One region of the Labrenzia sp. THAF35 genome, then DNA from elsewhere that is predicted to be linked to it. Evidence: riboswitches for the same ligand, from Rfam matches in the RefSeq annotation. Region 1 holds a riboswitch; each other region holds the start of a gene.
What was found. A riboswitch is a leader RNA that binds a small molecule or an ion and turns the genes downstream of it on or off. The one in region 1 is predicted to bind thiamine pyrophosphate.
Positions count from the first base shown of each region.

Region 2: linked by a shared signal. The riboswitch ahead of thiC (phosphomethylpyrimidine synthase ThiC) and the one ahead of thiO (glycine oxidase ThiO) in region 1 are both predicted to bind thiamine pyrophosphate.
Region 3: linked by a shared signal. The riboswitch ahead of FIU93_RS15425 (hydroxyethylthiazole kinase) and the one ahead of thiO (glycine oxidase ThiO) in region 1 are both predicted to bind thiamine pyrophosphate.
Region 4: linked by a shared signal. The riboswitch ahead of FIU93_RS10460 (ABC transporter permease) and the one ahead of thiO (glycine oxidase ThiO) in region 1 are both predicted to bind thiamine pyrophosphate.

Region 1 is NZ_CP045380.1:4,973,035-4,981,637, forward strand. Features, by position in the region: gene FIU93_RS22905 (CoA-acylating methylmalonate-semialdehyde dehydrogenase) at 1-1,053, opposite strand, end outside; gene FIU93_RS22910 (LysR family transcriptional regulator) at 1,394-2,275, shown strand; gene FIU93_RS22915 (thiamine phosphate synthase) at 2,303-2,908, opposite strand; gene FIU93_RS22920 (thiazole synthase) at 2,905-3,678, opposite strand; gene thiS (sulfur carrier protein ThiS) at 3,684-3,881, opposite strand; gene thiO (glycine oxidase ThiO) at 3,865-4,842, opposite strand; TPP riboswitch at 5,004-5,124, opposite strand; gene FIU93_RS22935 (DNA topology modulation protein FlaR) at 5,172-5,696, opposite strand; gene FIU93_RS22940 (pirin family protein) at 5,843-6,778, shown strand; gene FIU93_RS22945 (DUF6030 family protein) at 6,747-7,589, opposite strand; gene FIU93_RS22950 (class II aldolase/adducin family protein) at 7,890-8,597, shown strand; gene FIU93_RS22955 (ROK family protein) at 8,600-8,603, shown strand, end outside.
Region 2 is NZ_CP045383.1:14-5,649, forward strand. Features, by position in the region: gene thiC (phosphomethylpyrimidine synthase ThiC) at 64-1,872, opposite strand; TPP riboswitch at 1,964-2,089, opposite strand; gene repA (plasmid partitioning protein RepA) at 2,359-3,552, shown strand; gene repB (plasmid partitioning protein RepB) at 3,556-4,557, shown strand; gene repC (plasmid replication protein RepC) at 4,781-5,636, shown strand, end outside.
Region 3 is NZ_CP045380.1:3,372,078-3,380,680, forward strand. Features, by position in the region: gene sbmA (peptide antibiotic transporter SbmA) at 1-1,059, shown strand, start outside; gene FIU93_RS15410 (DMT family transporter) at 1,165-2,166, shown strand; gene FIU93_RS15415 (hypothetical protein) at 2,398-2,805, opposite strand; gene FIU93_RS15420 (Lrp/AsnC ligand binding domain-containing protein) at 2,827-3,063, opposite strand; TPP riboswitch at 3,271-3,381, shown strand; gene FIU93_RS15425 (hydroxyethylthiazole kinase) at 3,450-4,223, shown strand; gene thiD (bifunctional hydroxymethylpyrimidine kinase/phosphomethylpyrimidine kinase) at 4,260-5,066, shown strand; gene FIU93_RS15435 (TRAP transporter substrate-binding protein) at 5,068-6,174, shown strand; gene FIU93_RS15440 (outer membrane protein transport protein) at 6,843-8,117, shown strand; gene FIU93_RS15445 (SDR family oxidoreductase) at 8,189-8,603, opposite strand, start outside.
Region 4 is NZ_CP045380.1:2,267,892-2,276,494, forward strand. Features, by position in the region: gene FIU93_RS10440 (DMT family transporter) at 1-108, opposite strand, end outside; gene FIU93_RS10445 (MFS transporter) at 426-1,697, shown strand; gene FIU93_RS10450 (adenylosuccinate synthase) at 1,981-3,273, shown strand; gene FIU93_RS10455 (hypothetical protein) at 3,538-5,310, shown strand; TPP riboswitch at 5,392-5,498, shown strand; gene FIU93_RS10460 (ABC transporter permease) at 5,556-6,401, shown strand; gene FIU93_RS10465 (ABC transporter substrate-binding protein) at 6,424-7,365, shown strand; gene rpoH (RNA polymerase sigma factor RpoH) at 7,670-8,554, opposite strand.

The sequences.
Region 1 (8,603 bases):
ATCGACAACCAGCTTCGCACCTTCCTTGATGCCCTGGTCGACGAGACCCTTTACGCGGGCAAGCGCTTCCTTGGTCACCAGCGGACCGAAGTCGACGTCATTGCCAGCCGTGTACGGCCCGATCTTCAGTGCTTCCACCTTCGGCGCAAGCTTCTCGATCAGTGCGTTTGCGGTGCTTTCGCCAACCGGCACGGCAACAGAAACAGCCATGCAACGCTCGCCGGCCGCGCCGTAACCGGCACCGATCAGAGCATCGGCTGCCTGATCAAGGTCCGCATCCGGCATGATGATCATGTGGTTCTTTGCGCCACCGAAACACTGGGCGCGTTTGCCGGATGCAGTTGCACGGGCATAAACATACTGGGCAATCGGCGTGGAACCGACGAAGCCGACAGCCTGGATGGTTTCATCGTCCAGGATTGCATCAACCGCGCTCTTGTCGCCGTTGACGACGTTCAGAACACCTTCCGGCAGACCGGCTTCGATCATCAGTTCAGCAAGCATGATCGGCACGGACGGATCGCGCTCGGACGGCTTCAGAATGAAGGCGTTGCCACAAGCGATCGCCGGGCAGAATTTCCACATCGGGATCATGGCCGGGAAGTTGAACGGCGTGATGCCGGCAACGACGCCAAGCGGCTGGCGCATGGAGTACATGTCGATGCCAGGACCGGCGCCTTCGGTGAATTCGCCCTTCAGGAGATGCGGCGCACCAATGCAGAACTCGGCAACTTCCAGACCGCGAATAACGTCACCCTTGGCGTCCGGAATCGTTTTGCCGTGTTCGCGGGAAAGAGCTTCTGCCAGCTTGTCCATGTCGCGGTTGAGAAGATCTACGAACTTCATCATCACGCGAGCGCGACGCTGCGGGTTGGTGGCAGCCCAGGCAGGCTGTGCGGCAGCAGCATTGGCAATTGCCGCGTCCATCTCGGCCTGGCTGGCCAGGGCGACCTGCGCCTCGACTTCACCGGTTGCCGGGTTGTAGACGTCTGCAAAGCGGCCGGAGGTTCCCTCCACGTGCTTGCCGCCGATAAAATGACCGATCTTCCGCATGTCGCGTTTCTCCCAATATGTCCTGACACCAGCCAAAAGGATTTTGGGCGAGCGTCCGAGATGACGTCTTTTTTGACTTTTATTTTTGCCACAAACAAGAGCCAGATTTCCGGACCCGTTGTGCGTTTTTTAAAGTTATGCAATAAAACGCCACGAAGCGTCTGAGACAAACGATAGGTCCAATCCCCCTCGGTTGTCATCCCGGCTGAAACTCTACCAAAAGCCGGTGTGCAGCAAGGCGTGAACTCACCACCATGAACGCGGCGGCATCGTGCCTGGTATCTGACATCAGCTGAAAAACAAACCGGAGCGGGCTGGTCATCGCGGAAAGAAAATCGACATGAACTGGGACGACATCCGCATCTTTCTCGCGATCGCTCGAACAGGACAAATCCTGGCGGCAGCGCGCCGTCTCGGCCTCAACCACGCCACGGTGGCGCGCAGGCTGACGAGCCTCGAAGACAGCATCGGCACACGCCTCTTTGACAGATCAACATCCGGCTGCCTTCTGACGGAAGCCGGCAGCCGCTTCTTTGACCGGGCAGAACGGATCGAAGCCGAGGCGGTGGCAGCGGAAGCCGACCTGACAAACAATACGCCGGAAATTTCCGGAACCGTTCGCATCGGTGCGCCCGATGGTTTCGGTGTCGCGTATCTTGCGCCCCGGCTTGGCAAGCTCACGGAAAAACATCCCGGACTGACGGTGCAGCTCGTTCCCGTGCCCCGCTCCTTCTCGCTCTCCCGCCGTGAAGCTGATATCGCCGTGACAATAGACAGGCCGGAAACAGGCAGGCTGGTTGCCGGCAAGCTCGTCGACTATTCGCTCGGCCTTTATGCGTCAAAAACCTATCTGGAAAGCCGGGGAGCGCCTGCCTCCGCAAGCAATCTGATCGACCACGATCTTATTGGCTACGTGGAGGACCTGCTCTATTCGCCATCGCTGAACTATGGCACCGAGATCCTGAAAGACTGGACCGCGCGATTTGAAATCGCCTCCGCACTTGGCCAGACCGAAGCAGTCAGGTCCGGCGCCGGTATCGGCATTCTTCACGATTTTATCGCGCGCGACAATGCGGACCTGGTCGCCGTTCTCCCGGAGATAAAGCTTCACCGGGCCTACTGGATGGTGACACATGAAAGTTCGCGCCCTCTCCGCCATGTCGCCGCGGCACAGGACTTTCTGCGCGATCAAGTCGCGCGCGATAAGGCGATATTCGTTTAGCCAGGCCGAAGGCGAAACGCACTCCACCTACCGCCAGGGATCTGTCGCCATTATCCATTCCCTGGTGCGCGCTTCCGGATCGGCATTCCGGGTGATGTCAGTGACAACGGCTGCGATATCTGCGCCGTTCTCGAACACACCCGGCAGACGCTCCGGATTGAGGCCGCCAATAGCAACAAGCGGCAATTCGCCGATCTGCCGCTTCCACCGACCAACCTTTTCAACGCCTTGGGGCGCCCATTTCATTTCTTTCAGGATCGTTGGATAGACAGGCCCCAGCGCGACATAGTCGGGCTCGACAGAAAGAGCGGTTTCCAGTTCCTCACCGTCATGGGTCGAAACGCCAAGTTTCAGACCCGCCTTGTGAATGGCCGCGACATCGGCGTCAGCAAGGTCTTCCTGACCAAGATGGACAAAGTCGCAGTCCAGTTCAATCGCAAGCTGCCAATAGTCGTTCACGACAAGTTGGCAGCCGTGCTTTTCGCAAGCGCTCTTGGATGCTGCGATTTCCTTGCGCAGGACTTCGTCGCTCGCGTCCTTGATGCGCAGTTGAACCAGTTTGACGCCAAGCGGAACCAGCCGCTCGATCCAGTCGGAACTGTCGACGATGAGGTAAAAGGGATCGAGCTTCATTCAAACACCGCCATTCCGAGAACCGGGGTAGAAGGAACCGCCATGTCGCGAGGTTCCAGGGGTTGGGCTTCATAGGCCAGGCGACCGGCCTCAATTGCAACTGCAAAGGCTTTGGCCATTGCGACAGGGTCTCCGGCCTTTGCGACAGCCGTATTCAGCAGTACCGCATCGAAACCGAGTTCCAGAACAGCAGCCGCATGGGACGGTCTGCCAAGACCGGCATCCACAACAAGTGGGATGCCTTTGAAGTGACTGCGATAAGCACGAAGGGCATCCGGATTGACCGGCCCTTTCGCCGAACCGATTGGCGCACACCAGGGCATCAACACCTGACACCCCGCGTCAAGCAACCGTTCGCCGACGACAATATCGTCCGTCGTATAGGGAAACACCTTGAAGCCGTCATCGCTCAGGATACGTGCGGCTTCAACTAGGCCAAAGACATCCGGCTGCAGGCTGTCGTGATGACCGATTACTTCCAGCTTGATCCAGTCGGTTCCAAAAAGGTCGCGTGCCATTTTTGCGGTGGTGACGGCTTCCTTCACCGAATGACATCCGGCAGTGTTGGGCAGCACCTTGACGTTCAGTTCCCGGATCAGGTCCCAGAACCGGCCGCCTCCGCCACTTCCTGCCGTTTCGCGCCGAAGGGACACCGTCAGAATTTCAGCCCCGGATACCTTCACCGTGTCCGACAGAATTTGGGGAGATGGGTACTGGGCAGTTCCAAGCAGGAAACGCGACGCAACGCTTTCGCCATAAACTTCAAACATGGGCGTCATCCTCCCTGCATCGGCGACAGGATCTCGATACGGTCGCCAGCTTGAAGGACGCAAGCGCTTCGTTCTTCAGCACAAACCAGATCGCCGTTGCGCGCCGTTGCAAGAAACTCATGGTCATAGGCAAGTTCGTCCAGAAGCGCAGCTAGCGTCGCGCTGACAACTTCCTTAGGTTCGCCGTTAATGGTTAGCTTCAAGGGACATCTCCTGAAGGTGTTGCACGATCCTGCCTGCCGCCTCCATGGCAAAATGCGGAGCAAGCAGGAAGCCGTGCCGGTAGAATCCGTTCATTGACAACGTGTTGCCGGTAAACGTGAGACGAGGAAGATTGTTTGGATATGCCGGACGGATGCCCACCCCGGTTTCGATGATCTTTGCCTCGGCAAATCCCGGATGCAGGCTGTAGGCGGCATTTAGAAGTTCCATGGTGGACCGAACACTGACCGCTCCCTGGTCACCGCTTTCGATCATGGTTGCCCCGACCATGAAAACACCGTTGTCACGAGGCACGACATAGACCGGGATGCGCGGGTGCATAAAACGCACCGGCCGCGAAAGCGAGACATCCGGCGCGTGGAGGATCAGCATTTCACCGCGTACGGGACGCAAGTGCGGATCCGGCGAGGCCATGCCGGTACAATCGGCGACAATATCGGTCGCCGCGGTGAAGTGCTGCGCCTCTAACCTCACCTTGGCACCGCTTTCAGACACCTTTGCCCGCAATGCCGTGAGGGCCTGCCGCGGATCGAGATGGGCTTCCCCGGCAAAATGGAGCCCCTTTGCAAATCGGCCTGCGAGGTCCGGTTCGAGTGCGCCCAGCGCGTCAGCATCGAGCCAGGCAAAGCCGCTGGTTCGAGAAGCAAAGCGACTTAACTCGCCGGTATCGCGCGGCGCGGCAACAACCAGCGTGCCATTGTGCGAAACCTGTCCCGGCAGGACCTTGCTCCACCAGCCAATGGAGGCTTGCCCGAGCCGCAGAACATCTTCCTCGGCACTTTCCCGCTCACACCATGGCGCCAACATGCCGCCTGCGAGCCAGGAGGCACTGGCGGTGAGATCCTTGTGTTTTTCCAGCAGCTCCACCCGCACACCGCGCGAGACAAGCTCATGTGCCAGTGCTAAACCGGCGACACCCGCCCCTTTGATACAGACCTTCATTCCGCCTCTCCTGCCAGGATGGACGTCAGTCGTTCGACATCACGGAATGTCTGATAGCCCGCTTGCATTCAACGGATCTCCGTAAGGACCGGAAAAGGTCGCGCATTTCGGACATTCGGCTTGGAAAGGTGGCCGGGGTGGAGCATTGCCGTGGCGAACGCAGTTGGCCGAGAACACCTTCCCTTCGCCAGCATGACCTGGATCAGGTTCGTCGGGTCCCTGCACTGCGCAAGTGCGCCAGCAGTATCTCAGCCTCTTCTGGAGGCACCCCGGGTGAGCCCCTGTTGTGCCGCCCGTCAGGCGCACCTGTCAAGAGACAGGATGAGCCTTCATCCTTGTTGCCAGGGTCGCGCCAGAAAGTCGTCGATTTCGGCAAGGGTGCTGAACCGATAGACTTTCAGATGGTCCGGAGGTTCGCGGTAGATGTGCTCCAGCTTGGCTCTGGCGGAGTGTCTCGTTCGCCAGATGAACCTCAGGAATTCAACAGTTTGCCAGTTGAACTGCTCCGGGCAGCCCTCGGCCAGATCCGGACGGCTTTGCCCATTGTATTTCACCGACCGTTTCAGCACTCGAAATATGCGGCACGTCACCGGGACATCGAGCCAGATGAAAGTGTCGGCACGTTCGAGACGTTCCGCATAGGTGCTTGAATGACCGCCCTCGAAGATCCACACATCCTTCAGATGGACCTCATGCGTCAGCCGGTCTTTCTCTGCCCGCGTCCGCTCGCTCCAACCGGAGCGGTAGTGGATCTTGTCCATATGATAGACCGGCAGTCCGGTTTTCCGCCCAAGGGCAACGGCAAGCGTGCTTTTGCCCGAGCCCGGGCCGCCAACGATCATCACGCGTTTCATGTCGCACCAAACAAAAGCAAGGAAGGGCCGGTCGTTATACAGATTGTACAGGGGATGAAAACCCGAAACAGACTGTTCAATGGACACTTCGGCTTCGCAGGCCCTATCTAGTTTGCAAGACAGAATGTTCTTTGATGGAGAGGCAGATGAGCTGGTTGAATTGCCCTGATCCCGTACCTGGAAATGCTGCAAGCTGTGACCCGATTGAAACGATCATCGTACCGCGGACATCCGACCTCGGCGGATTTTCGGTAAGACGTGCCTTGCCGTCTGCCAGGCGGCGGATGGTTGGCCCGTTTATCTTCTTCGACCAGATGGGCCCGGCAGAGCTTTTGGTCGGCGGCGGTATCGACGTGCGCCCGCATCCTCACATCGGGTTGGCGACAGTTACCTATCTCTTCGAAGGAGAGATGTATCATCGTGACAGCCTTGGAACGGAGATTGCGATTGCCCCCGGTGCTCTGAACTGGATGAGCGCCGGCAAGGGCATCGTGCATTCCGAACGTGAGAGGCCGGAACGCCTGCAGGAAAAACGTCCCCTGTTCGGCCTGCAGAGCTGGGTGGCCCTGCCTAAACATCTGGAAGAGACAGACCCGACCTTCCAGCACCACGGCACAGAAGAACAGCCGGAATTTGCCGACAAGGGCGCTTCAGTCAAACTTATCGCGGGCGAGCTTTATGGCCACAAGGCACCGGTAAAGACAGCGTCCGACATGTTCTATGCCGATATCACGCTGGAACCGGGAGCGAAGATCCCGCTGGATGCCGGATGGGAAGAGCGCGGCCTTTACACGGTCTCGGGCCAGATCACCATCGCCGGCCAGAATTTCGATCCGGCCCAGCTGCTGGTGTTCAAACCGGGTGATCATCTGGTGATCGAAAACACGTCTCCCGTGCCGGCTCGTTTCGTAGTGCTTGGCGGCGAACCGATGGACGGCCGGCGTTATATCTGGTGGAACTTTGTGTCTTCATCGAAAGAGCGCATCGAGCAGGCCAAGGAAGACTGGCGTCTTGGCCGTTTCGATACGGTACCCGGCGATGCGGAAGAGTTCATTCCCTTGCCTGACCGTCCGGGGCCCTGACACTCCAGCCGCTTTCCAGTGGCGGTGCTTTTTCAAACCTGTCGGCGGGCCGGATAAGGTCCGGCTCGCCAAAGTCCAGAATGATGTTGAGCCGTTGGCTTGCCAGCGGGTCCCCCGTCAGATTTGGATCTTCCGGCGAAACCGACAGCCGCACGCCCCTGTGGGTCGTCTCCAGTTGCCTGAACCCGGAAACCGCCTCGCGAAACACTTCCGGAACCGTCCAGCCATACCGAAGCGACAGGGCGTCGATCACCAGCCAGACCGCATCAAGGCCGATCTGCATCTGGCGCGGATCTTCCACCACCAGCTTCAGCCGCAGATAATCGATGCTTTTTTCCGATGGGCCGCGCAGCAGAAAGAAAAGAGTTGTCGAACCGTAGTCGACGCTGGGTGTGGTCAAGGGCACCAGGTCGGATGCACATTGCCAGCGGCCTTCACTGAAAGGTGCCCGGCTCCAGCCGGGATTTCCGAGCCCCAGAGACCGTAATTCGTCGCATAGCTGATCCGGCTGGCCCAGGAAGCTGCGTTTCAGCTCCGCGGACAGTTCCGGTTCCGGAGCCAGCAGCACCTGCTTGGCCGGAGACTGCAGGGAAGAAAGCGGATCAGGCATCAAGGGGGCGGTTGCAACGCTTTCCTCACTTCCTTGCCCGGCCAGGTGAAGGAACAGGCCGCCAACGGCGAAACCGGCAGCCAGCAACGCCAGGGTTCCCCAGATGTAGTACGGCGTCACCTGAGCACGTTTACGAGATCTGGACGCGCGGGTTGGCAGGCCGGGCCTCCTGGGCTCGCCTCCTTCAGACAGAGTTTCCATGTCCGGCTCGGCCCAGCGCGGGCCCTTGGAACGGTGCCCCGGCCTCGACCTGGAATGCGCTCCCCTACCCGTCCGGTCTGCCGACATTGCAGCCGATCCAAGCAAATGCCTGAGCTTGTCTGCGAAACCTGCCATTCAGTCCCTTAACACCGCGATCCTCAACCGAGTGGTCAAGGGCACGGGATTTATCAAACCAATACCTTGAAAAGGCAACCGGATACCTGTCATGTAAGCGCCGCTTCCACGGTCGCGCAGCCAAACGTAACGCTCGCACCCGAACCAGAACCAAAGAGGCCCCGAATGCCCACCTTTCCAGGTGACACACCTGACCTGCGCCGTGCGATCATCGAGACAGCCCGTGCCTTGCCTCGTCTCGGACTGACCAAAGGCACCTCAGGAAATGTCAGTGCACGCACCGAATCCGGTTTTTTGGTGACGCCGTCGGGAACGCCTTACGAAAATCTGACTGAAGACAAGATTGTCGCGCTGGACTGGGAGGGCTGCTACCGGGGCGAGACACTACCGTCTTCCGAATGGCGGATGCATCTCGACTTCTATCTGGCGAAGCCGGATTGCGGCGCGGTGGTGCATTGCCATAGTCCTCGCGCGACCGCCCTGTCCTGTCACCGGCGCGGTATTCCTGCATTTCACTATATGGTGGCGCTTGCCGGTGGCGACCGTATCGAATGCGCCCATTACGCCACCTTCGGCACCCGCGGATTGTCCGAGGCAATGATTTCAGCACTTGGCGACAGAAACGCCTGCCTGCTTGCAAATCATGGGCAGATCGCCGGTGGAGCAACCTTGCAGAAGGCGCTGTCGACCGCGGAAGGCGTGGAAGATCTGGCAGACCAGTATCTATCAGCCCTGATCCTGGGTGAACCTGTGATACTGGATGCGGAGGAAATGACCGTAATCTTGAAAAAATTCAAAACCTACGGAAAACAAACAAGCGAACTTGAAGACGGCCAGACAGCTGCCTTCGAACTGCCAAGACGGATGGACTGAAAATGC
Region 2 (5,636 bases), on a different replicon from region 1:
GCCATCGGGCGAAGGGAGCCCTAAACCCCTCCCCTCGAATCTCCCCTCCCCTCTGCGAATGAACTACAGATCCTTTGGCATGTAGAGATCGCCGCCAGCACGATATCTGACTGCCATCGCCTCCATGCCCTCTTGACGAGCAGCGTCGCGGATATCGTGGGAAATCCGCATGGAGCAGAATTTCGGACCGCACATGGAGCAGAAGTGCGCGACCTTGTGGGCTTCCTTCGGCAAGGTCTCGTCATGCATCGAACGGGCCGTTTCCGGATCGAGCGCGAGGTTGAACTGGTCCTCCCAGCGGAACTCGAAACGGGCGCGCGACAGGGCGTCGTCGCGGACCTTCGCTGCCGGATGACCCTTGGCGAGGTCGGCGGCATGGGCGGCGATCTTGTAGGTTATGACACCGGTCTTCACATCATTGCGGTCGGGAAGGCCGAGGTGTTCCTTCGGCGTGACGTAGCAGAGCATCGCCGTGCCGAACCAGCCAATCATCGCGGCACCGATGCCCGAGGTGATATGGTCGTAACCCGGCGCGATGTCGGTCGTCAGCGGTCCGAGCGTGTAGAACGGCGCCTCGCCGCAGACCGCAAGCTGCTTGTCCATGTTCTCCTTGATCTTGTGCATCGGCACATGACCAGGGCCTTCGATCATGACCTGGCAGTCTTTCGCCCAGGCGATCTTCGTCAGCTCTCCGAGCGTTTCCAGTTCGGCGAACTGCGCTGCGTCGTTGGCGTCGGCAATCGAGCCCGGACGCAAGCCGTCACCAAGTGAAAAGGAAACGTCGTAGGCACGGCAAATGTCGCAGATCTCCTCGAAATGCTCGTAAAGGAAGCTCTCCTTGTGATGATGCAGGCACCACTTGGCCATAATCGAACCGCCGCGCGATACGATGCCGGTAACGCGGTTGACGGTGAGCGGAATGTAGGAGAGCCGGACACCGGCATGGATGGTGAAATAGTCGACGCCCTGTTCGGCCTGCTCGATCAGCGTGTCGCGGAAGACTTCCCAGGTAAGGTCCTCGGCAATGCCGCCAACCTTTTCCAGCGCCTGGTAGAGCGGCACCGAGCCGATCGGAACCGGCGAATTCCGGATGATCCATTCACGAATGTTGTGGATGTTGCGCCCGGTCGATAGGTCCATGACGGTGTCGGCGCCCCAGCGAGTCGCCCAGACCATTTTCTCGACTTCCTCCGCCATCGACGAGGTGACGGCAGAGTTGCCGATATTGGCGTTGATCTTCACCAGGAAGTTCCGGCCAATGATCATCGGCTCCGCTTCCGGATGGTTGATATTGGCTGGGATGATCGCGCGCCCGCGGGCGACTTCCTCGCGGACGAAGTCCGGTGTAACAAAATCCGGGATCGCCGCGCCGAAGCTCTCTCCATCACGGGGAAGCTTTTCGTTTGCAGCCTTGCGACCAAGGTTTTCCCGGATGGCGATGAATTCCATCTCTGGCGTGATGATGCCGGCGCGGGCATAGGCGATCTGGGTGACGGTCTTGCCGTCTTTGGCGCGGCGCGGTTTCTGCAGGTTAGGGAATTGCAGTGTCAGGCGCTCGCCGGTGGCAAAGCCGTTGTCTTCCGGCTTGACCATGCGGCCCTCATATTCCTCCGTGTCACCGCGGGCGGCGATCCACTCGGCGCGAAGGCGCGGCAGTCCCATTTCAATATCGATCGCCTGGGTCGGGTCGGTATAGGGACCGGAGGCATCATAGACCGTGACGGGCGGTTCGCCGGCGGCCGGATGGACTGCGATCTCGCGCACTGGTACGCGGATATCGGGATGAATTTCGCCCGGCTTGTAAACCTTTGTAGAGGCAGGCAGCGGCCCCTTGGTGATTTCGGGCGTAATAGTCTTGGTGGCAATGTTCATTCTGAGGCTCCAATCTTTCAAGTTGGAGACCCAGTTCGAAGCCGGAATGATGGAAAGACGCCATGACGCTCCGGATTCTGGGCAACGTCGTACTGCAGCGCTTGCACCGTCCCTACGCCAGTATGAACTGGATCAGGTTCAACGGGTCACTGCGCTGCCATCAATCAACGGCCCAGCAGTATCTCAGCCCCTTGCCGGGGCACCCCTGGTAACGTTGCCATCGGCCATCATCCACGTGCGTTTGTCAATACAGAGATGCTTGGCTCGACGAGGAAGTGCTGTCACTTTGGCGGCAAAAGGTTGAAGGAAATGTGCCGGGTGACTCCAAAAAGTTGTCCGCGGACAACAATGCGAAGTTCTTGTCGAAACTAGGCTGAAAAATGCACTTGGTTAAGCGTTTGTAAATTGGTAACGAATCGGAGCATATTGTAACAGCGCAGTTTGAGGCGTAGTTTTCAAAAATGCGCAGTTCGAGGATTTTTCGAGATGGACACCAATCTTCTGGTTGAAGGTGCTGCTGAACACCTGCCAACGACACTTTCGGCGGACGCGAATGAGCTCGCTCATCAATTGCAGATACATCAACGAAAAATCTTTCCACCTGCTTCTCAAAAGACTATCCGAAGATTTTCGCCTGCAGAAGCAGCTAAATTGATTGGCATTAAGGAAGGCTATTTACGTCAGGTCGCCGCTGATGGGCATGGCCCCGAACCAAACGAGAACGGTAGGCGCACATATTCTGTCGAGGACATGGATCATATACGTCAGGTCTTGGACGAGAAAAATGGCACGCCAAAATATGTGCCGATCCGTCGGGGAGATGAAAAGCTTCAGGTTATCACTGTAATGAACTTCAAAGGTGGTTCCGGAAAAACCACCACATCTGCTCATTTGGCTCAGTTCTTGGCGTTGCGTGGATACCGCGTTTTAACAATTGACCTTGATCCACAAGCATCATTGTCAGCGATGTTCGGACATCAACCCGAACTAGATGTCGACGAGGGAGAAACGCTTTACGGTGCTATCCGTTATGAAGACCCTCGAGCCTTAAGCGAAATCATTCGATCCACATATACGCCAAACCTCCATATTGTTCCAGGCAATCTTGAATTGATGGAATTCGAGCATGAAACGCCCAAAGCAATGTCTGAAGGACGTTCAGCGTCCATGTTTTTCGCCCGAATAGGGGAGGTGCTGACAAGCGTTGAAAGCTATTACGACGTTGTAGTCATTGATTGCCCACCTCAGCTTGGCTTTCTAACGATGTCGGCCTTAAGTGCGGCCACAGGAGTATTGATCACCGTACATCCACAGATGTTGGACGTTATGTCTATGTCCCAATTTCTTTCTATGACAGCTGAATTGATGAGTGTTGTCGAAAAGGCCGGAGGGCGTACCAGCTATGATTGGATGCGTTACTTGGTTACTCGCTTCGAACCAAACGATGGACCACAAAGCCAGATGACCGGGTTTATGCGTTCAATATTTGGAAATCGCATGCTTCAACATGCGATGCTTAAATCTACTGCTATTTCTGATGCCGGTGTTACCAAGCAAACTTTGTATGAAGTCGAAAGAAGCCAATTTGTGCGCGGTACTTATGATCGCGCAATGGAATCTATGTCTCTCGTGAACCAGGAAATCGAAGACCTCTTAAACGTGACTTGGGGACGGAGGTAAGGGATGGCACGCAAAGACCTGATCAGTTTTTCGTCGGACGAGGATGGTGAAATCCAAGGGGATCCAAATAAATCGGATCGCCCACTGGCGGGCATCACGCCAAATAGACGGTCAAGTTCACCGGTTGGAGGCATCGCAAAAACTCTTGGCTCACTCTCAAGTCAGATGGACCGTGCTAGTGAATTAGAACGGCAACTGTTGGAAGGACAAAAGGTCGTTGAACTGGATCCCTCTCAAATAGACGATTCATTTGTTCGCGACCGTTTGGAAGCGGACCCGGAAGTCGAGAGGGACTTTGTTCAACAAATCGATGAGCACGGGCAATTAGTACCAATCCTTGTTCGTCCAAACCCGGCTCAAAAGGGTCGCATGCAGGTGGCATTCGGCCATCGTAGACTTCGGGCGGCCAGAAGCCTCAATCGAAAGGTCAAGGCTGTCGTTCGGGAGTTGAACGATGAGCAACTGGTCGTTCTTCAAGGGCAGGAAAACAGTGCCAGAACCAATCTTTCCTATATAGAACGTGCGTTGTTTGCAGCGCGATTGGAAGACCAAAAGTTCAAGCGGAATGTCATTATATCTGCGCTCAAAGTGGACAGAGCGGCTGTATCAAAAATGATCAAGCTGATCAGAGAATTGCCCGTCGAATTGATTGTTGCGATTGGCGCCGCTCCTGGTACAGGGCGACGAAAATGGATGGAACTTGCTGAGTTAGCAAAATTGGTTGATTGGAAGCCACTTCGAGAAATGTTGTCCGCGGACAACATCGCAGAGCTGACTTCGGACGAGCGTTTCGAATTCGTGCTTCGCAGCGCGAAGAAAGCAATAAAGCCGAAAAAACCAAAGATGGTGGTCCAACATGTTGAGCACGTACCGGTGACGATCAGATCGACCAAAAGCGGCACTACGTTCACCGTAAATGGAGCTAAAGCTCCAGGATTCGATGAGTTTTTGAAGGCTCAACTGAACAGTCTCTATGCGGATTACATGAAAGAGAGGGGGGAGTAAATGAGGCTCTAAACGAAAGAACCCGCCACAAGGGCGGGTCCAAACTTGAGATAAGCACGAGTGCCTATGCTCTATGTGTAGCAGCTAAAATCATAGAATCACTTGTAGCGCAACGCAAGTTCTGTCTTTGAGCAGAGCACGATTTCTTGCGTCTTTTTGCTTGTCTCGCATCTGAACACTCAGTGTCCGGTCGCGTTTATGCGCTTCCGGCAAAGGAGGACTTATGTCTTCGTCTCAGCAGATTGCGAGTTTTCGCAAGGTGTCTGCCGGGATCCTTGCGAGCGCGCATCTGGCGTCCCAGGAGGATCGGCCGAAGGTCACCAAAAAGGAAATCTCCCTGGTTCTGAAACGCGTCGCGCCGGCGCTTGGTATTGATGGCACGGCCTACCATGTCCTGGATATTCTCCTGGGCCTCGTCCAGGCGGACGACTTCCAGACAGGGAAACGGCCGGTGGTGGCGATCTCAAATCAACGGCTCGCCGAATACACACGGCGCACCACACGCACCGTCACCCGCTGCCTGAAGAAGCTCGTCGAAGCCGGAGTGCTTGCCTATCGGGACAGCCCGACTGGGCGCCGTTATATGTACCGCGGTTCAGACGGAGATTTCGCGCAGGCCTACGGGCTCGACTTCACGCCTGCATGCTTCAACTTGGAAGCCTTCAAGGCTCAGGCGGATGCGTTCCAGCGCCGGATTAAGGCAGAGCAGGAAGCCAAGCGGGCCGTCACGCGCTTTTCACGGGCGATCGCCGACGTGGTCGAATTGGAGCCTGCGGAGTTTCACGGCTTTGCAGCACGGGCCCATTCAGTTGTGAACCGGGATGAACTGACTGTCGTGGAAAAGGCGGGGATCCTGGAAACGATCTACACGGAAATTCTGGCTCTCCATGACGCCCACTCGTTGGAAATAAAGGATAAATTGTCATCCGCGGGTGACATTGATGTCAGCCCTTTATCTATTACAACCCAAACCGACTCTCTTAGAAGTAATTCTCAGCGGACTTGCTCTAACGAGCAAGACACTAAGTTTCCTTCTGACAACGGCTTCGCCGTTGAAATGGCTCTTGAAAAAGAGCCTT
Region 3 (8,603 bases), 1.6 Mb from region 1:
TATTACGGCATCTGCACGCTGCTCTTCGGCGGTTTCTGGTGGATGTTCTCTCGCGACCACCGCTGGCAGATCTGGTCGATCTGGGGCTCGTCCCTGATCATTTTCATGACCTACTACAGCGTTCAGGTGTCAGTCGCGATCAACAACTGGCGCAGACCGTTCTTCGATACGCTGCAAAACGCGCTCAATGGAGAGGAAAGCGGTGTCACCGCAGCAGACTTCTACAACCTGATGCTGATCTTCGCGCAGATTACATCGGTCTGGGTCATTCTCTATATCTTCACGCGCTTCTTCGTCAGCCACTACGTCTTCCGCTGGCGCACGGCGATGAACGACTACTACGTCGAAAAGTGGTCGAATGTGCGCCACATCGAAGGTGCCTCGCAGCGTATTCAGGAAGACACGATGCGCTTTGCTTCCATCATGGAAGGGCTTGGCGTTGCATTCATCGACTCGATCATGACACTGATTGCCTTCTTGCCGGTGCTGTTTGCGCTTTCAAGTCATGTCTCGTCCCTGCCGATCGTAGGCGAAATTCCGGCGCCATTGTTCACCGCGGCAATCATCTGGTCGCTGTTTGGGACGGTTTTGCTCGGCCTTGTCGGAATCAAGCTGCCCGGACTGGAGTTCCACAACCAGCGCGTTGAGGCAGCCTACCGTAAGGAACTTGTGTACGGGGAAGATCATGAAGATCGCGCCAATCCGGCGACCTTGCGCGAGCTGTTCGGTTTTGTCCGTCAAAACTATTTCCGGCTCTACTTCCACTATCTCTATTTTAACCTGGCCCGCGGCATTTACCTTCAGTCGGACAACATCTTCTCCTATTTCATCCTCATTCCGACGATTGTGGTGGGCAAGATCACCTTTGGTATCGTGCAGCAAATCCTGACGGCCTTCAGCCAGGTGTCCTCGTCCTTCCAGTTCCTGGTGAATTCCTGGACGACGATCATCGAGCTCCTGTCCATCTACAAACGTCTGAAAGGCTTTGAGGTCTCCATTGCCGAGCGGGAGCTCGCGGTTGCCGGCGGCACCACTCCTGAACCGGGGGCGCAAGCTTAAGGTCAGGTCTGCGCAAGACGTTCAAGCCAGTTTTCTGTCCCGGCGGTTCCGCGGTCCGACGCACCGCCCGTGGCTTCATGAAGAGCGCCGGGCCTGGAAGTTGTCATGGCGTTCTTGAGCCAGAAGTCCCGTTTCTCCGGACCTCCGGCGCCCACCGGGATGACCCGGCAGGCACCTCTTATCGGAATATCGCTGAAAGTAGCCTCCACCATGGTGTTCTTCGTCATGGCAACGGCCCTCAAGATCGCCGCCGAGACGGTGCCGATCGGTGAGCTTGTGTTCGCACGGAATTTCTTCGGGCTGTTTCCGGTGCTGATCATGGTGGCGATGCGCCGGGAGTTGGGGCTCGCCTTTCGAACGGCCAACCCGCTGGGACATCTTACCCGGGCGTCCGTCGGCCTGACGGCGATGGTTTGCGGCTTCACCGCGTTGTCTCTGCTGCCCTTGCCGGATGCGACGGCGATCGGCTTTGCATCGCCGCTCTTCGTGGTGGTGCTGGCGTTTCTGCTCCTTGGCGAAAAGGTGCGGGTCTATCGCTGGAGCGCAGTAGGTGTCGGCTTTGTCGGCATTCTGGTTGTGCTGTCACCGCATCTGGGTGACGCGGAGTTGGACAGCAACTCGATGATCGGGGCCTTGATCGGCCTGACAGGAGCCGGCTTTGCCGCGCTCGCCATGATCACCGTGCGCAAGTTGTGCGAGACGGAGCGCACGTCCACGATCGTTACCTGGTTTGCGGGCATGTCGTCCGTATTGTCGCTGCTCACGCTGCCGTTGGGCTTTTTGCTGCCGGGTCAGGCCTGGATCATTCCGGACCTGCCCACGGCAGGTCTGCTTCTGCTGATCGGCCTTGCAGGCGGTGTCGGCCAGATCCTGCTGACGCAGAGCTACCGGTTCGCGGATGCCTCCACCATTGCCCCGTTCGACTATGTCAACATGCTGTGGGCGATCATTGTCGGTTGGGTAGTGTTCAGCGAAACGCCTTTGCCTGCAGTGGTGCTGGGGGCGCTGATCGTGATTGCCGCCGGTATTTTCGTCATCTACCGCGAGCACAAGCTCGGGCTGGACCGGACAAAGGCACGCCGGGCGTCATCGCCCTCGCGTTCGTAGGGGGAGAGACAAGAGGGCAGGTCCCGCTGTCTTCCCCGTCATTCCGGACAAGCACAGCAATGCTGTGCACCGATCCGGAATCCAGACTTATTTCGCGCCTTAGGCGCGGCATTAAACAAAGAGAGAAGAGTTCGCTTTGCTCACGCTGATGCGCTGGATCCCGGATCGGCACGCAGCTTTACTGCGCTTGTCCGGAATGACGGCGAATGCGGGTGGTTTCCGAAATCGGCCTTACTGCGACTTGTATTCGAACCGCTCAACAGCGCTCTTGGTGCCGTCCTTGAAGATCAGCTGCACGCTGATCGACTGGGCCGACCCCAGGGGCAGCTCCAGATAGGGCTTGTCCTTCAGAACGACATTCTGGTTGTCCGGGTCACAGGCTTCCAGTTGCCATTCCTGCTCAATCGGGTCGTCGTTCAATCCGTAGAAGACATAGTCGATGCCGCACTTCCAGGATTCCAGGTGGGTGAAATAGATCAGCTCCTGGCCCTGCCAGTCGCGGAATGACACCCAGTTGGCTTTGGTAAGGTCCAGGATCTGCTTGATCTGCTCCGGCGGCATGCCTTGCGCGGACGCGGTCGAGCCGATCGGAGCAAGAGCGAGGGGCAGGCAAAGGGCGGCGATTTTAATGAGTTTCATGGAAAATTTCCGGGTCTGAGTTCAGAAGGCCTTGAAGGTAATGATGGTTTTGGTGTCCTGAATGCCGTCGATCGGGTGGACCTTCTCGTTCACGAAGTGGCCAATGTCCGAGCCGTCGTCGACATAGAATTTCACCAGAAGATCGTAGTCGCCGGAGGTGGAGTAGACTTCGGACGCAATTTCCGCATCGGCGATCGCATTGGCGACCTGGTAGGTCTTGCCCAACTGGCATTTGATCATCACGAAAAACGGTACCATGGGGCGCTCCGGGCAGTTGGTGTTTGAAGGGGGTGAACGTGTCACCTGAACCATCAGCCGGGCTGTTCGGTCAGCCAAACATGCCGGGCAACAGATTCACGAAAGCAGACTAGGACATCGCCTATCTCCTCCCGCCAGTCAATTGCCGAGTAGCCGCTCTGCACAAGGCGGGTCTTGCAATCGCACGGCCGGCTTGTTAGCAGTGCAATCATCTCATGGGGGTGCCCGGCCATCCTGGACCGGGCTGAGAGGCGGCCTGCCAACTCCTTGAACCTGATCCGGCTGATACCGGCGGAGGGATTTGAGATCATGATGCACACACCACTCCCTTCAACACGTCTTTTCCGGAATACCGGCAACGGGCTTTCTGTCGCAGGAGAGCCGTCATGAGCCTTTCCGTCGCTGCTTCCACACAGGCCCTGAGCGCCGAACAGGTCTTCACCCTTCTGGAAAGGGTGCGGCAGAAAACGCCGCGCGTTCACGCCATCACAAACGCGGTCGCCCAGAGTTTCACCGCCAATGTGCTGCTTGCGCTCGGTGCCGTTCCTTCCATGACCATCGCGCGGGAGGAAGTTGCCGCCTTTGCCGGCGGGGCTGATGCGCTGCTGGTGAACCTCGGCACCCTCGACGAGGAACGCCGTGCGGCCATTCCGCTGGCGATCGAAGCTGCCAGGACTGCCGGACGTCCGGTTTGTGTCGATCCGGTTTTCGTCAACCGGTCTCCCGTGCGCTGCGCCTATGCACGCGAATTGCTGGGCCTGAAGCCGGATCTGGTGCGGCTCAATCCGGAAGAACTCAACGCTCTCTTGCCGGAGCGGGCGGATGCTGATGCATTGATCGAGGCCGGAACGGTTTTTGCGGTTACCGGCCCAGAAGACAGGGTCGAGAGCCGCGGCGAGGATTTCCTGCTGCGCGACGGCGATCCACTGATGTCACGCGTGACGGCCACCGGCTGTGCCGGCGGTGCGGTTCTGGCGGCGTTCCTGAGTATCGAAAAGGACAGGGCGCTTGCAGCTGCTTGCGGACTGTCCGTCTTCAACATTGCCGGCGAAATCGCTGCCGGCCGGTCAGGCGGGCCAGGCAGTCTGGTGCCGGAGTTGCTCGACGCACTCTATTGCCTGACTGACCGCGACATTGAAGCCCGTCTCAAGACCGGCTGACGCAGGCTTTTCGGCATCTACTCCCAGGAGGTTCCCATGACCGCAATTGCGGTAACCATTGCAGGATCGGATTCCGGCGGCGGAGCCGGCATTCAGGCTGATCTCAAGACCTTTTCCGCAAACGGCGTCTTTGGTGCCAGTGTTATTGCAGCCCTGACGGCGCAGAACACGCTCGGCGTCAGCGCCATCCATGATGTGCCGCCGGAGTTCGTGCGGGCCCAGATGACAGCCGTCTTCTCGGACCTTGCCGTCAAGGCGACAAAGATCGGCATGCTGTCGCGTGTCGATACGATCGAGGTGGTAGCTGAGGGGCTTCGGGCACATGAGACAGGCCCGGTTGTGCTCGACCCGGTGATGGTGGCTGCCTCCGGTGACCCGTTGCTTGCCGACAGTGCGGTCGACACGCTGATTGCCTTGCTGCTGCCGCTGGCCGATATTGTTACCCCGAACCTGCATGAAGCTGCCCGCATGTTGCAGGGCGATGTTGCCGCTGACGAAACGCAAATGCAGGCGCAGGCAGAACGTCTGCTCGGTCTTGGAGCCAACGCGGTTCTGCTCAAGGGCGGGCACGGGTCTGGCGCGAATAGCGCCGATCTGCTTCTGGATCGCAACGGCAATGCGGTCTGGCTCAGGTCAGAGCGGATCAAGACCGACAACACGCATGGCACCGGTTGCACCCTGTCATCCGCGATTGCCTCAGGTCTCGCCAAGGGGCAGGACATGGAAGCGGCCGTCAGGTCCGCCAAGTCCTATATTCAGGCTGCCATCGCCGCTGCCGACACGCTTCACATTGGCAGTGGTCACGGGCCAGTCCATCATTTCCACGCGTTCTGGAGCAAGTGAGATGACCGATCAGCCAAAAACCGAAACCGGACGGATCAGCCGTCGCGGACTTCTGGGGGCTTCCGCCGCCGCCGGTGCAAGCGCATTGGCCGCCCCGGCGGTGGCGCAGGAGCAGGCGACGCTGGAATGGAAGATGGTCACATCCTGGCCAAAGAACCTGCCGGGGCCCGGGGTCACGGCGCAGCGCATTGCCGACAGGATCGAGCTGATGTCCGGTGGTCGCCTGCGCGTTCGGCTTTATGCTGCAGGGGAACTGGTGCCGGCTCTGGGCGTGTTCGAGGCGGTCTCGGCGGGGACGGCGCAGATGGCGCACACGGCCTCGTTTTTCTGGCAGGGCAAGATCCCTGCTTCTGTCTATTTCACGGCGATCCCTTTTGGTTTGCTGCCGCATGAGCATATCACCTGGATTGAGCAGGGGGGCGGCCAGTCGCTCTGGGACGAGCTTTATGCCCCGTTCGGACTAAGGCCCGTTATGGCCGGCAACACCGGCGTTCAGATGGGGGGCTGGTTCAAGCGCGAAATCAACACTCTTGACGATCTCAAGGGGCTGAAGATCCGCATGCCGGGCCTTGGCGGCGAAGTGATGCACCGGCTTGGGGCGACGCCTGTCAGCCTGCCGCCTGCAGAGTTGTTCCAGGCGTTGGACAGCGGCGTGCTGGACGCCACCGAATTCCTGGGTCCCTGGTCGGACAGGGCAATGGGGTTCCAGAAGGCGGCAAAGTCCTACTACACGCCGGGGTTCCATGAACCCAACGGCACCGGTGAAGCGCTTTTCAACAAGGTGGCGCTGGAAGGCCTGCCGGAAGACCTTGGCGCCATTGTTCTGGAGGCCTGCAAGGCAGAAAACGGCCGCTCGCTAGCAGAAAGCGATTGGGAGAATGCAGGCGCACTGAAGCTTCTGCAGGAAGAGGACGGCGTTACCGTCCGTCCTTATCCGGACGACGTTCTGGATGCTTTGCGGGAGACTTCGGCAGTCGTGCTGTCCGAGTTCGCGAGCAAGGATGCGCTTAGCCAGAGGATCTACGACAGTCATATGGCTGCGCGGGCGCGCCTTGCCCCCTGGAGTGACGTTGCCATGCGCCGCTTCCTCGAAGCTCGCGACAGCTAGGCTTGCCGCTTGAGGCTGTAAGCAACGAATGGAGTGCGGTCCTGGACCGTCTCTTTCTGCGAGCCGGTGCAACCCACCGGTTCGCAGCTTGCAACCTGCCTTGCCGGAAGAGCGGTAATTGACCGGGCGGTAGGGCGTCGCCTGCTGACAAACATCCTGACAAAAATTCAATTTCGAATGGAAAGGCTACCGTGCAGTGGTGTGCCGACACGGTTTCCGTTAGGAAAGGTGATTGGCGTTTTTACCAAGGAATATCAAGGGACTTGTCCTACAAAAGATCCACATTCCGTCACGAAACCTGTGGCAAAGCCGCAACGATTCACTGTTAAATTACGTTATCGGAAACTGACATTTCGAGTGCCTGTTTTTTAGGCAAATGTCTGAAAGTGTGTCGGTGTGATGACGAACAGACTCTGAACCTGTCGTTTTTGAAGTGTTTTGAATGTCTACGCAGCAATACCTACCAGAAAAGCCGCGCATTTCGCATTGCAGCATGAAAAAACGACCGCATAACTGACGTAAATATTCAGTTGAAACGGACGGCATTCTCCTAAAACCCTGTCTCAGGTTGTCATCAAGCATCCGGTGGCTAGGGGATGGGAGGAAACTCAATGCCGTGGGTAAACAAGAAATCAGTTCTACTTGCTTCTACAGCTGTAGCTCTATCAATGGTTGCAAGTTCTGCGTTCGCAGGTGGTTTCGCACTTAGAGAGCAGAGTGCCTATTATCAAGGAATGTCTTTCGCGGGGAACGGAACGACGGGTGAGTCCATCTCCTCGATGTTCTGGAACCCGGCAACGCTGATTGGTGCGGGCAAAGGGCTTACGATTGAATCGCACAGTTCTTTCATCATGCCTGAGTCCGATATCGACGGAACCTTTACGCCCGGAGCACTGACAACCGTCAATGGTGCGACCAGCAGCACAGCGGGCAGCGGCGACATTGCATCGGATGCCTGGGTACCGTCCACCTACACAGCTTACCGCTTCAATGATCAAGTGGTGTTCGGCCTTGCCGTCAATGCGCCGTTCGGGCTTAGCACCAAACCGGAGCAGAACTGGGCAGGCCAGTATTATTCCCGGTCATCCGAAGTGTTCTCGGTCAACGTTAATCCGGCCATCGCCTATCAGATCAACGACATGTTCGCTGTCGGTGTCGGGGTCCAGGCGCAGTATCTGCAAGTCCGGCTGAAATCGGCCTATCCGTTCTCTACCTCTGCGGCGACGACCGAGTTCAAGGGGGAAGGCTACGGCATTGGCGTCACCGCGGGCCTGACTGTGCGGCCTTGGGAGGGGACCGAGATCGGTCTTGGCTACCGGTCCGCGGTCGCCAACAATCTCGACGGGTCCTACAGCAACCCGGGCGGGCGCTTTTTTGCCGGCATGACCCCGGTTTCCTTCGCGGGCAATCGTGCAGGCATCGAGGCGACAGTCGTCACGCCGGAAACCGTTACTCTGTCGGCAAGTCACCGCATCAACGATACCTTCAAGATCGCCGGTACGGTTGAATGGACCAACTGGTCCCGCCTGAAGACAGTGCATCCGAGCAGTGATGGCGGCACGGCAACCACCAATCCGACCGGTTTGCCAAACCTGGAATTCAACTACGACGACGGTTGGTTCTTCTCGGTGGGTGGCGAGTACAACTGGAACCAGCAGGTTACCCTGCGTGCAGGTGTCGGCTACGAGCTTTCGCCGATCGATGAGGCCATTCGTTCCACGCGTTTGCCGGACAACGATCGTCTGTGGTTGTCGGCCGGTATGACATGGTCTCCGTCGGACAATCTCGCTTTCGACATCGGCTACTCACACCTGATACCAGCCGACACCAAGATCGATATCTCGGGTAACCACCAGGACTACAATTCCAATATCGGTACATACACAGGCAAGGTCGACAGCCAGGTGAACATCATCTCGGCCGCGCTCAGATACACCTACTGAGCGGAAACCCGCTGATAAAAACAAACAAGGCCGGAGCATATGCTCCGGCCTTTCTTCATGACTTTGGACGCTTAGAACGCCGCCGGATAGAGCCCGCCATCCATCAGGATGTTCTGGCCGGTGATGTAACCGGCGTGGCGGGAGCACAGGAAAGCGCAGGTCTGGCCGAACTCCTCGGCTGAACCGAAACGTCTTGCCGGGATTTCCGCTGCCTGTGCCGCCCGGACATCCTCGATGCTTTTGCCTGACTGCTGCGCGGCGCGCTCGAAGCCGCCTTTCAGACGATCGGTGTCCATCTTGCCGGGCAGCAAGTTGTTGACCGTCACCCCGTGGGGGGCAAGCTGGCGGCAGACGCCGGCCAGGAATGCCGTGAGCCCCGCGCGAGCACCGCTGGACAGGTCGAGACCTTCGATAGGCATCTTTACCGAAAGCGAAGTGATGTTGACGATGCGGCCGAAACCGCGCTCCTTCATGCCGGGAACAACC
Region 4 (8,603 bases), 2.7 Mb from region 1:
TACGAGAACAAACGGTGGGATTTCGGCAACGGCCACCTTTGCGAACAAAAAGGAACCGCCCCAGATGGCGCCAAGGATGGTCAGCATGATCCAGTTACGAAGTGGCATTGCACGATCTCTGATTGAGTGATGTCTCTCAGGTATCACCCCACCGGAAGGAAGAACACCCGAAACGCGAGTAGAGGACTGGTCGCTTGTGGGGATGGGGCGTGATGCTTTGGGGCGCCCCTTGTTCGTCGGGCCGCCAAAACCGGTGAGGTGAAGGTAGGCATTGTCCGGGCTGCCTTCCTGCTTTCGACGACGAATTGAGGCGGCCTGTCCGTTTTGTCTGTGCAAGCGTCGGTCCTGGGCTTGCGCAGTCGGTTCACTCCGGCAACAGTATCGAAGCCGCGTTTTCTTCGGCTGCTCGGAAGAGTTCTTCATTCATGACCCAGGTTGCCCCCGCAGCGGATTCCAGATCGCTTGCCGGACGTTTGACACCGTTGCTGGTTGCCGCCGCTTGCCTCCTGGGTGCGAACGGACTTTCCGTGACAATGATTTCGGTGCGTGCCAAATCGGAAGGCATGTCCGATGCGCTCATCGGGTTGCTGGGGTCGTGCTATTTCGGCGGCATGATCGTCGGTGTGCTGCTGACACCGTTTCTGATCGCGCGGGCAGGGCACATTCGCGTTTTTTCCACGCTGGCTGCAATCAGCGCCATCGCCATTCTGGCGATTGCCTTCACACCTGCCGGCTGGCTCTGGATGGTCGTGCGTCTGGTGAGCGGGGCTGCTTTTTGCGGCACGACGATGGTTCTGGAAAGCTGGCTCAATTCCATCGCCACCAATTCGTCCCGCGGGCGGATCCTTTCCGTCTACCGGATAGTCGACATGATCGCCGTCATGGGCAGCCAGTTCATGCTGCCCGCGTTCGGTCCGCTTGGTCCGGATATTCTGATCGTTCTGGCCATCCTGTTCTGTTTCGCGCTGGTGCCGATCTCCCTGACAAGTGAGCGCAATCCCGCAGCGCCGCCCGCGCGGTTCTTCGATCCGCTCATGTTGTGGCGCGTGTCTCCGGTCGCCCTTGTCGCCGTCTTCACCATTGGCCTCACAAACGGTGCGTTCCGCATGGTTGGCCCGGTTTATGCGGAAGGAATTGGACTGGGGCTTGAAACGGTTGCCGCGTTCATCGCGATCTGGGTCTTTGCCGGGGCAATCTTCCAGTATCCCGCAGGCTGGCTGTCCGACCGGCTCGACCGGCGTGTCGTGCTCGGTGTCTTTACCGTCGGTGCCGGGCTAGCCTGTCTCTTCATTTCGGGGTCTTCGACCCGGCTGGAGCTTTTTGCAGGCGTCTTCCTGTTTGGCGGATTTGCCCTGCCGCTCTATTCCCTTTGTGCGGCCCACGCCAACGACAATGCCGAGCCGGGGCAATTCATCGATGTGGTGGCGGGGCTCACGCTTGCCTATGGCGTCGGCGCCATGGCGGGGCCGTTCATTGCCTCACTGGTGATGGAGCAATTCGGCCCCTCGGCCTTCTTCCTCTATACCGCCACACTGCACCTGTCGCTCGTTGTGTTCATCTTCGCGCGGATCGTCAGCCGGGACGCTGTTCCCGCAAGCAAGCGGCATCGCTTTGTCTGGCTGCTGCGCACGTCGCCGATGATTTTCAGGCTTGCGCGCAACGACAAGCCGGATGCAGGTGAGCCACCGGCTAAATAATCTGCCGTCGCGACATTGCCGCAAATGCAGTCTAATCCGGGAAAAGTCCGTTCAGGTGCACGTCATGACTGGTCAATTGTCACAGGGGTGACCGGGCCGATCAGGAGAGCTGGCAAAAAAACCTGCTTTTGGCTCTCAATCTCCCTGCGGAGACTCGCATGAGCAGGGAAACCTGTCTATAGTCCGCGCCGTTTGCCCCGGTCCGGTTGCCGGGGCTTGTCGTGTTGGCACCCCGGACAAGTTTTGGATGGTGCGGAAGCTGCTTCAGGAGAGCAAAGTCTAGATGGCGAATGTGGTTGTTGTCGGTTCGCAATGGGGTGACGAAGGCAAAGGCAAGATTGTCGACTGGTTGTCGGAACAAGCCGATGTCATCGTAAGGTTCCAGGGCGGGCACAATGCCGGTCATACCCTTGTCATCGACGGTGTCAGCTACAAGCTGTCTCTCCTGCCGTCCGGGGTTGCACGCGAAGGCAAGCTGTCCGTCATCGGCAACGGCGTCGTGCTGGATCCGCATGCGCTGGCAGAGGAAGTCGAACGCCTCAGCAAGCAGGGCGTCGTGGTGACGCCGGAAAGCCTGCGTGTTGCCGAGAACGCAACGCTGATCCTGTCTCTGCACCGCGAGCTTGATGCGTTGCGCGAGAATTCCAACACCGGAACGCGCATCGGCACCACCAAGCGCGGTATCGGACCGGCGTATGAAGACAAGGTTGGCCGCCGCGCTATCCGTTTGATGGACCTGAAGAATCTTGCCACTCTGCCAGCCAAGATCGACCGCTTGCTGACGCACCACAATGCGCTGCGCCGGGGTCTTGGCCAGGATGAGGTTTCCGCACAGGCGATCTACGACGAACTCGCCAGCGTTGCGGACAAGGTCCTGCCCTACATGGACAAGGTCTGGTACCTGCTGGACGATCTGCGCCGTCAGGGCAAGCGTATCCTTTTCGAAGGTGCACAGGGCGCGTTGCTCGACATCGACCACGGCACCTATCCCTTCGTGACGTCGTCCAACACGGTCGCCGGCCAGGCTGCGGCAGGCAGTGGCCTTGGCCCGAATTCGATCAACTATGTGCTCGGTATTACCAAGGCCTATACGACACGCGTCGGCGAGGGCCCGTTCCCGACCGAACTGAAGGACGAGATCGGCGAGTTCCTCGGTACGCGCGGTCACGAGTTCGGTACGGTTACCGGCCGCCGCCGCCGCTGCGGGTGGTTTGACGCTGTGCTGGTGCGCCAGACCGTCTGCACCTCGGGCATCACCGGCATCGCGCTGACCAAGCTGGATGTTCTGGACGGTCTTGATGAAATCAAGATCTGCATCGGCTACGAACTGGATGGTGAGCGCATCGATTATCTGCCGGCTTCGCAGGGTGCCCAGGAGCGCGTGAAGCCGATTTACGAAAGCCTGCCGGGCTGGAAGGAATCGACCGAAGGTGCTCGCACCTGGGCCGATCTGCCGGCGCAGGCGATCAAATATGTGCGTCACGTCGAAGAACTGATCGGTGCTCCGGTCGCTCTTCTGTCGACAAGTCCGGAACGGGACGACACAATTCTTGTGCAGAATCCCTTCCAGGATTGAGATCTGTGACGTTAGAAGCACATTATTAAGGACTGCGGTTGCGTGCTGCGAATCACCGCACGCAACCACCTTTCGTTTTCGGCGTTCCATGTGTGTGCCGAACAAACAATCTGTGTTAGGAAAAGGGTACTGCGAGGTTCTCTGTCGCGGCGAAGTTATTGAAGAAATAGCACCGGTTTTCGAAAAACTTGCTATAAGCCTGAGAATGAAACGAAATCTCGGGCCCGCAGAACAGATCCTTGCAGTCGGCCGGTAGGCAGGAAGATGGCTGATTACTATTCAATTCTGAAGAAAACGATCGCGTCTTTACCTGAAAACAATGGTGCTGCACGCAGAAGCGTTTACAGCCGTGCGCGCAATGCCATCGTCAATCAGCTGAAAGCCTATGAGCCGCCGCTGGCGCCGTCCGAGATCACGGCCGAGCAGCTGCGTCTGGAAGAAGCCATTCGCAAGGTGGAAGCCGAAGCCGCCCGCGAAAGCCTCGGTCTCAGCCCCACTGTTCCGAAGGTCGAAACGCCGACCCCGGCGCCGCAGGTTTCCGCGCCGCCCGTGACACCGCCTCCGGCTGAGCCGGTGGCAGAGGCTGCGCCGGAAGCGCCTGCGCCTGCACCACAGGAACCTGAAACAACTGCAGCACCGGTGGTGGATACCCCGGCTCCGTCGCCCTTGAAGGAAACCCTGACACAGGCCGAAGCGCTTGGCACCGCGGCCAGCCAGGCTGTTCACCACGCCAAGGAAGCTGCCGACCCGGGCGCTGCGCCTGTGCGCCAGGAGCCCTCTTTCGGCGGACCTGTGCAGCCGGAACAGACAGATGATGGCCTATTCGAGCCTGCGGATACCACCGGTGCGGCCGATCCCGCCGATCAGGCTTATCCAGGCGAGGAAACAGCCAAGCCGAAGGACAAGTCGGCCTCCAAGAAAAGCCGCTCCAAGCGCGCCAAGCCGAGTGCTTCGGATGCGCTGCGTGGTGATTCATCCGGCAGCCGCACCGTTCCGATCGTGATTGCTGCGGGTGTCCTGTTGCTGGTGCTCCTGGGCGCCGGAGCCTATTTCCTGATGCCTGCGGGCGATGAGACAGCCGATAGCGGCAACGTGCCGGTCGCGTCTTCTTCGCAAACGCCTGTCGATACGCAGCCGGACACCACGCCGGAGCCTTCGACCGCTGCCCCTGTCGGAGAAGGTGAAGAGCCTTCGAAAAACACCGACCGCCTGTTGAACGAAGGCGAGACCGATGTGGTTGCCCCGGATGCACGTACGGTAACCACGACGACGATTACCGGACAGTCTGATTCGCCTGCGCCGGCCGATACACCGCAGGTCGATACACCAGCTTCCGCTGCGCCCGAACCTTCCCAGCCGTCCATCGTGACGAGTGGAGAAAACGATCAGTCTTCTGCGACCACCGAAAGCCCGATTGCGGTGCCGGAAGACAATCTCTCGGCCATTTCGCCAGACGAAACTTCACCGGCTCCGTCCGCTACGGATGCGGATTCCTCGGTGCAGCGCTCCATCCTTTACGAAGAAGGGGAAGAGTCCGGTGGTGCCGGAACGGCTGCGCAAGGCGCTGTCGTTTGGGGTGTCGATGAAGAAACGAATCTGGACGGCAAGGCTCTCGCGGTTCTGAGCGCCTCCATTGAAATCCCCGAGCGGGATGTGAAGGTCGACATTCGCATCAAGCCGAATGACGATACTTCCTTGCCCGCCAGCCATCTGGTCGAGATCAAGTACGAGTTCCCGGAAAACTTCGCTCCGGGTGACGTCGTCAACGTGCCAGGCCTGGTCATGAAGCCTACGGAAGAAGCTCGTGGCGATGCGCTGATCGGCGCTTCCGTGAAAGTGTCTCCGGGCTTTTTCTGGATTGCCCTTTCAAGCTTGCCGAACGAGCAGCAACGCAATCTCGCCCTGCTGCGTGAACGCGGCTGGATTGACATTCCGATGCTTTACGAAAACGGCAAGCGCGGCATCTTGACCCTGGAAAAGGGAACCGCCGGTGCAGATGCCGTTGAAAAGGCGATCACGTCTTGGCAAGCCGGCTAAGCGCCAGCCTGCCTCCTTTCAAAATCTGAAGAAGCCGCCTCACGGCGGCTTGCCTTTTTTCGTCACACAAGGCATGGTCCGCCTTGGTCCGAGGGGTGTTCCGGTTACCGGAGCTGAGATGGCGTAATGCCGAACCCTTAGAACCTGATCCGGGTCATGCCGGCGAAGGGACGGAATCCTTAGCCTATTCCCGGATCTCCATTGTCATTTTCGGCTTGTCCGAAGACGGGAGATCCTATGCGTACTTGTCTGCGACCACTGCGGTCGCCGCACATCCGAATGCCGGTATCGGCTTTCATGCGTTCCTGTTGGCCAATGGCGGCGGAGGCTGCGGGATGATGGCGTTTGTGAAAGCTGTTGCCAGGACCATACTCGGCCTCCTGCTGACTGTCGTTATCTGGGCGGCAATCGTCCATGTGTTTGACACCCAGCATTATATCATGCCGGGTCCGGACCGCGTCTTTACGGCCTTTGTCAAACACGCAGGCTTCCTTCTGCATCATGCCGGCATCACCGCCTATGAGACGGTGCTCGGGTTTGTGCTGGGGGCAGCCGCCGGGGCATTGCTTTCCGTTCTTTTGTGGCTGTTTCCGATTGCTGCAAGATTTGCCATGCCGCCCATTCTGGTGACGCAGGCCCTGCCTGTTTTCGCAATCGCGCCGATCCTGGTGCTCTGGCTCGGTTTCGGGCTGGCCTCCAAGATCGTCGTCATCATCCTGGTCATCTTCTTCACGGTCACATCGACGTTTTTCGATGGCCTGCAGCGGCTTGACCCGGGTTTGTGCGATCTCGCCCGGCTTTATCGTCTGTCTCGCCTGAAGGAACTCTGGTTCTTTCGCCTGCCGTCAGGCTTGCCGGCGTTTGCCTCCGGCCTGCGGGTGGCCGCGGTGTTCGCTCCCATGGGGGCGATCATTGGCGAATGGGCCGGGGCAAAAGGAGGCCTGGCCTTCATCATGCTTCAAAGCAGCAACCGGATGCAGGCGGACATGATGTTCGCCGCCCTGATCCTGCTCGCGGCGATGGTGCTGATCATGCGCTTTGCCGTGAACCATCTCACCCGACTTCTTGTTCCCTGGCAGCCGCTCACCTAGCTGCCGCTCTACGGAGGACCTCATGAAAAAACAAATCCTGTCACTCGCATTGGCGGCCGGGCTGCTGGCATCGGGGCCGGTACAGGCCAGTGAGAAACTGACCTTGCTGCTCGACTGGTTCATCAATCCGGATCACGCGCCGCTTGTAACTGCGCAGAACATGGGTTTCTTCGAGGCAGAAGGCCTCGAGGTTGAGATCATCGAACCGGCGGACCCGGCGATGCCGCCGAAACTGGTTGCTGCCGGGCAGGGCGATATCGCGGTGTCCTATCAGCCGACGCTTCATGCGCAAATCGAGGAAGAGCTGCCGCTGAAATGGATCGGTACGCTGGTGGAGACGCCCCTCAATTCGCTCATTGTGCTCAAGGACGGCCCGATACAGGAACTGAAGGACCTCAAGGGGAAGAGTGTCGGTTTTTCCGTGTCCGGCTTCGAGGACGCGATGCTGGGCCAGATGCTGCGTTCGGCCGGTTTGACCATGGATGATGTCGAGCTGGTGAACGTCAATTTCGCGTTGTCAGGCTCTCTGCTTGCCGGTCAGGTGGATGCGGTGATCGGCGCATATCGCAATTTCGAGCTCACCCAGCTCGAAATCGAAGGCAAACCCGGCAAGGCTTTCTTCCCGGAAGAAAACGGTGTGCCGATCTTTGATGAGCTGATCTATGTCGTCAACAAGGACAAGACGGACGATCCACGCTTCGCCAAGTTCCTGGCAGCCGTGGAAGCGGCCACGATCTATCTGAGCAATCACCCGGAAGAAGCCTGGAATGCCTTCATAGAAGCGTATCCGAACCTCAATGACGAGCTGAACAGGCGGGCATGGTTCGATACGTTGCCGCGGTTCGCCAAGCGTCCGGCTGCACTTGATGAAGGCCGCTACCAGCGCTTTGCGGAATTCATGGCCGAAGCCGGTCTGATCAGCAAGGTCGTGCCGGTGGAGAGCTACACAGCCGAAATCCGCTGAGGGGTTGAAGGAACGTTGCCAGGGACAAGACGGCGCTGGAGCCAGTCTCCAGCGCTTCTGACCACCGGCAAAGAGGCTCCCTCTCTCCGTCGTCACCCCGGCCAAGCGTAGCGCGAGCCGGGGCCGGGGAGGCGGAAGTCTCTGTGATTGTCTGTGGTTTTCAGGCGATGGCTTCCGGGCTCTCCGATCCCGGATCTTCGCTGCGTTGCGTCCGGGATGACACCGGGAAGGACTTTCAAGCAAAAAGAAAAGCGCTGGAGCCTGGGCTCCAGCGCTTTTTCTGTTTTTTCCAGGTTCGGCTATCTCAGGCGGCGGGCTGGTCCATTGTCCGGGCGCTGTTGCGCACGGCTTTTTGAACCTTTTCGAAAGCGCGAACCTCGATCTGGCGGACGCGCTCGCGGCTGACACCGAATTCGCCCGAAAGGTCTTCCAGCGTCATCGGGTCTTCGGCCAGGCGACGTGCTTCAAAGATGCGCCGTTCACGCTCGTTGAGCACGTCCATCGCGTCGTTCAGCATCTTGCGACGCATGTCCAGCTCTTCCTGATTGGCAAGCAGGGTTTCCTGACTGTCGCTTTCATCGACAAGCCAGTCCTGCCATTCACCGGCATCAGCTTCCGCGCGCACGGGCGCATTCAGGCTGGCATCGCCGCCCAGACGGCGGTTCATGGACACCACTTCCTCCTCGGACACCCCGAGTTTGGTGGCAATCTCAGAGACCTGATGCGGCTTCAGATCGCCTTCGTCCAGCGCCTGGATCTTGCCCTTGAGGCGACGCAGATTGAAGAACAGGCGTTTCTGGTTGGCCGTGGTCCCCATTTTCACGAGGGACCATGAGCGCAGGATGTATTCCTGGATAGCCGCCTTGATCCACCACATGGCATAGGTCGCGAGCCGGAACCCCTTGTCCGGTTCAAAGCGCTTGACCGCTTGCATCAGGCCGACGTTGCCTTCGGAAACGACTTCTCCGATCGGCAGACCATACCCGCGGTAACCCATGGCAATCTTGGCGACGAGGCGTAGATGGGAATTGACTAGGCGTTCTGCAGCTTCAGGGTCTTCATGCTCTTTGTAGCGCTTGGCGAGCATGTACTCTTCCTGCGGCTGAAGCATTGGAAACTTGCGGATCTCGTCCAGATATCGGCTGAGACCGCCTTCCCCTGCTGTAAGCGTCGGAACGTTCTGGGCCATAACATGCACCCCCTTTCGTCAAGTTTGCGACCCCTTCCTCCCGCTGCCC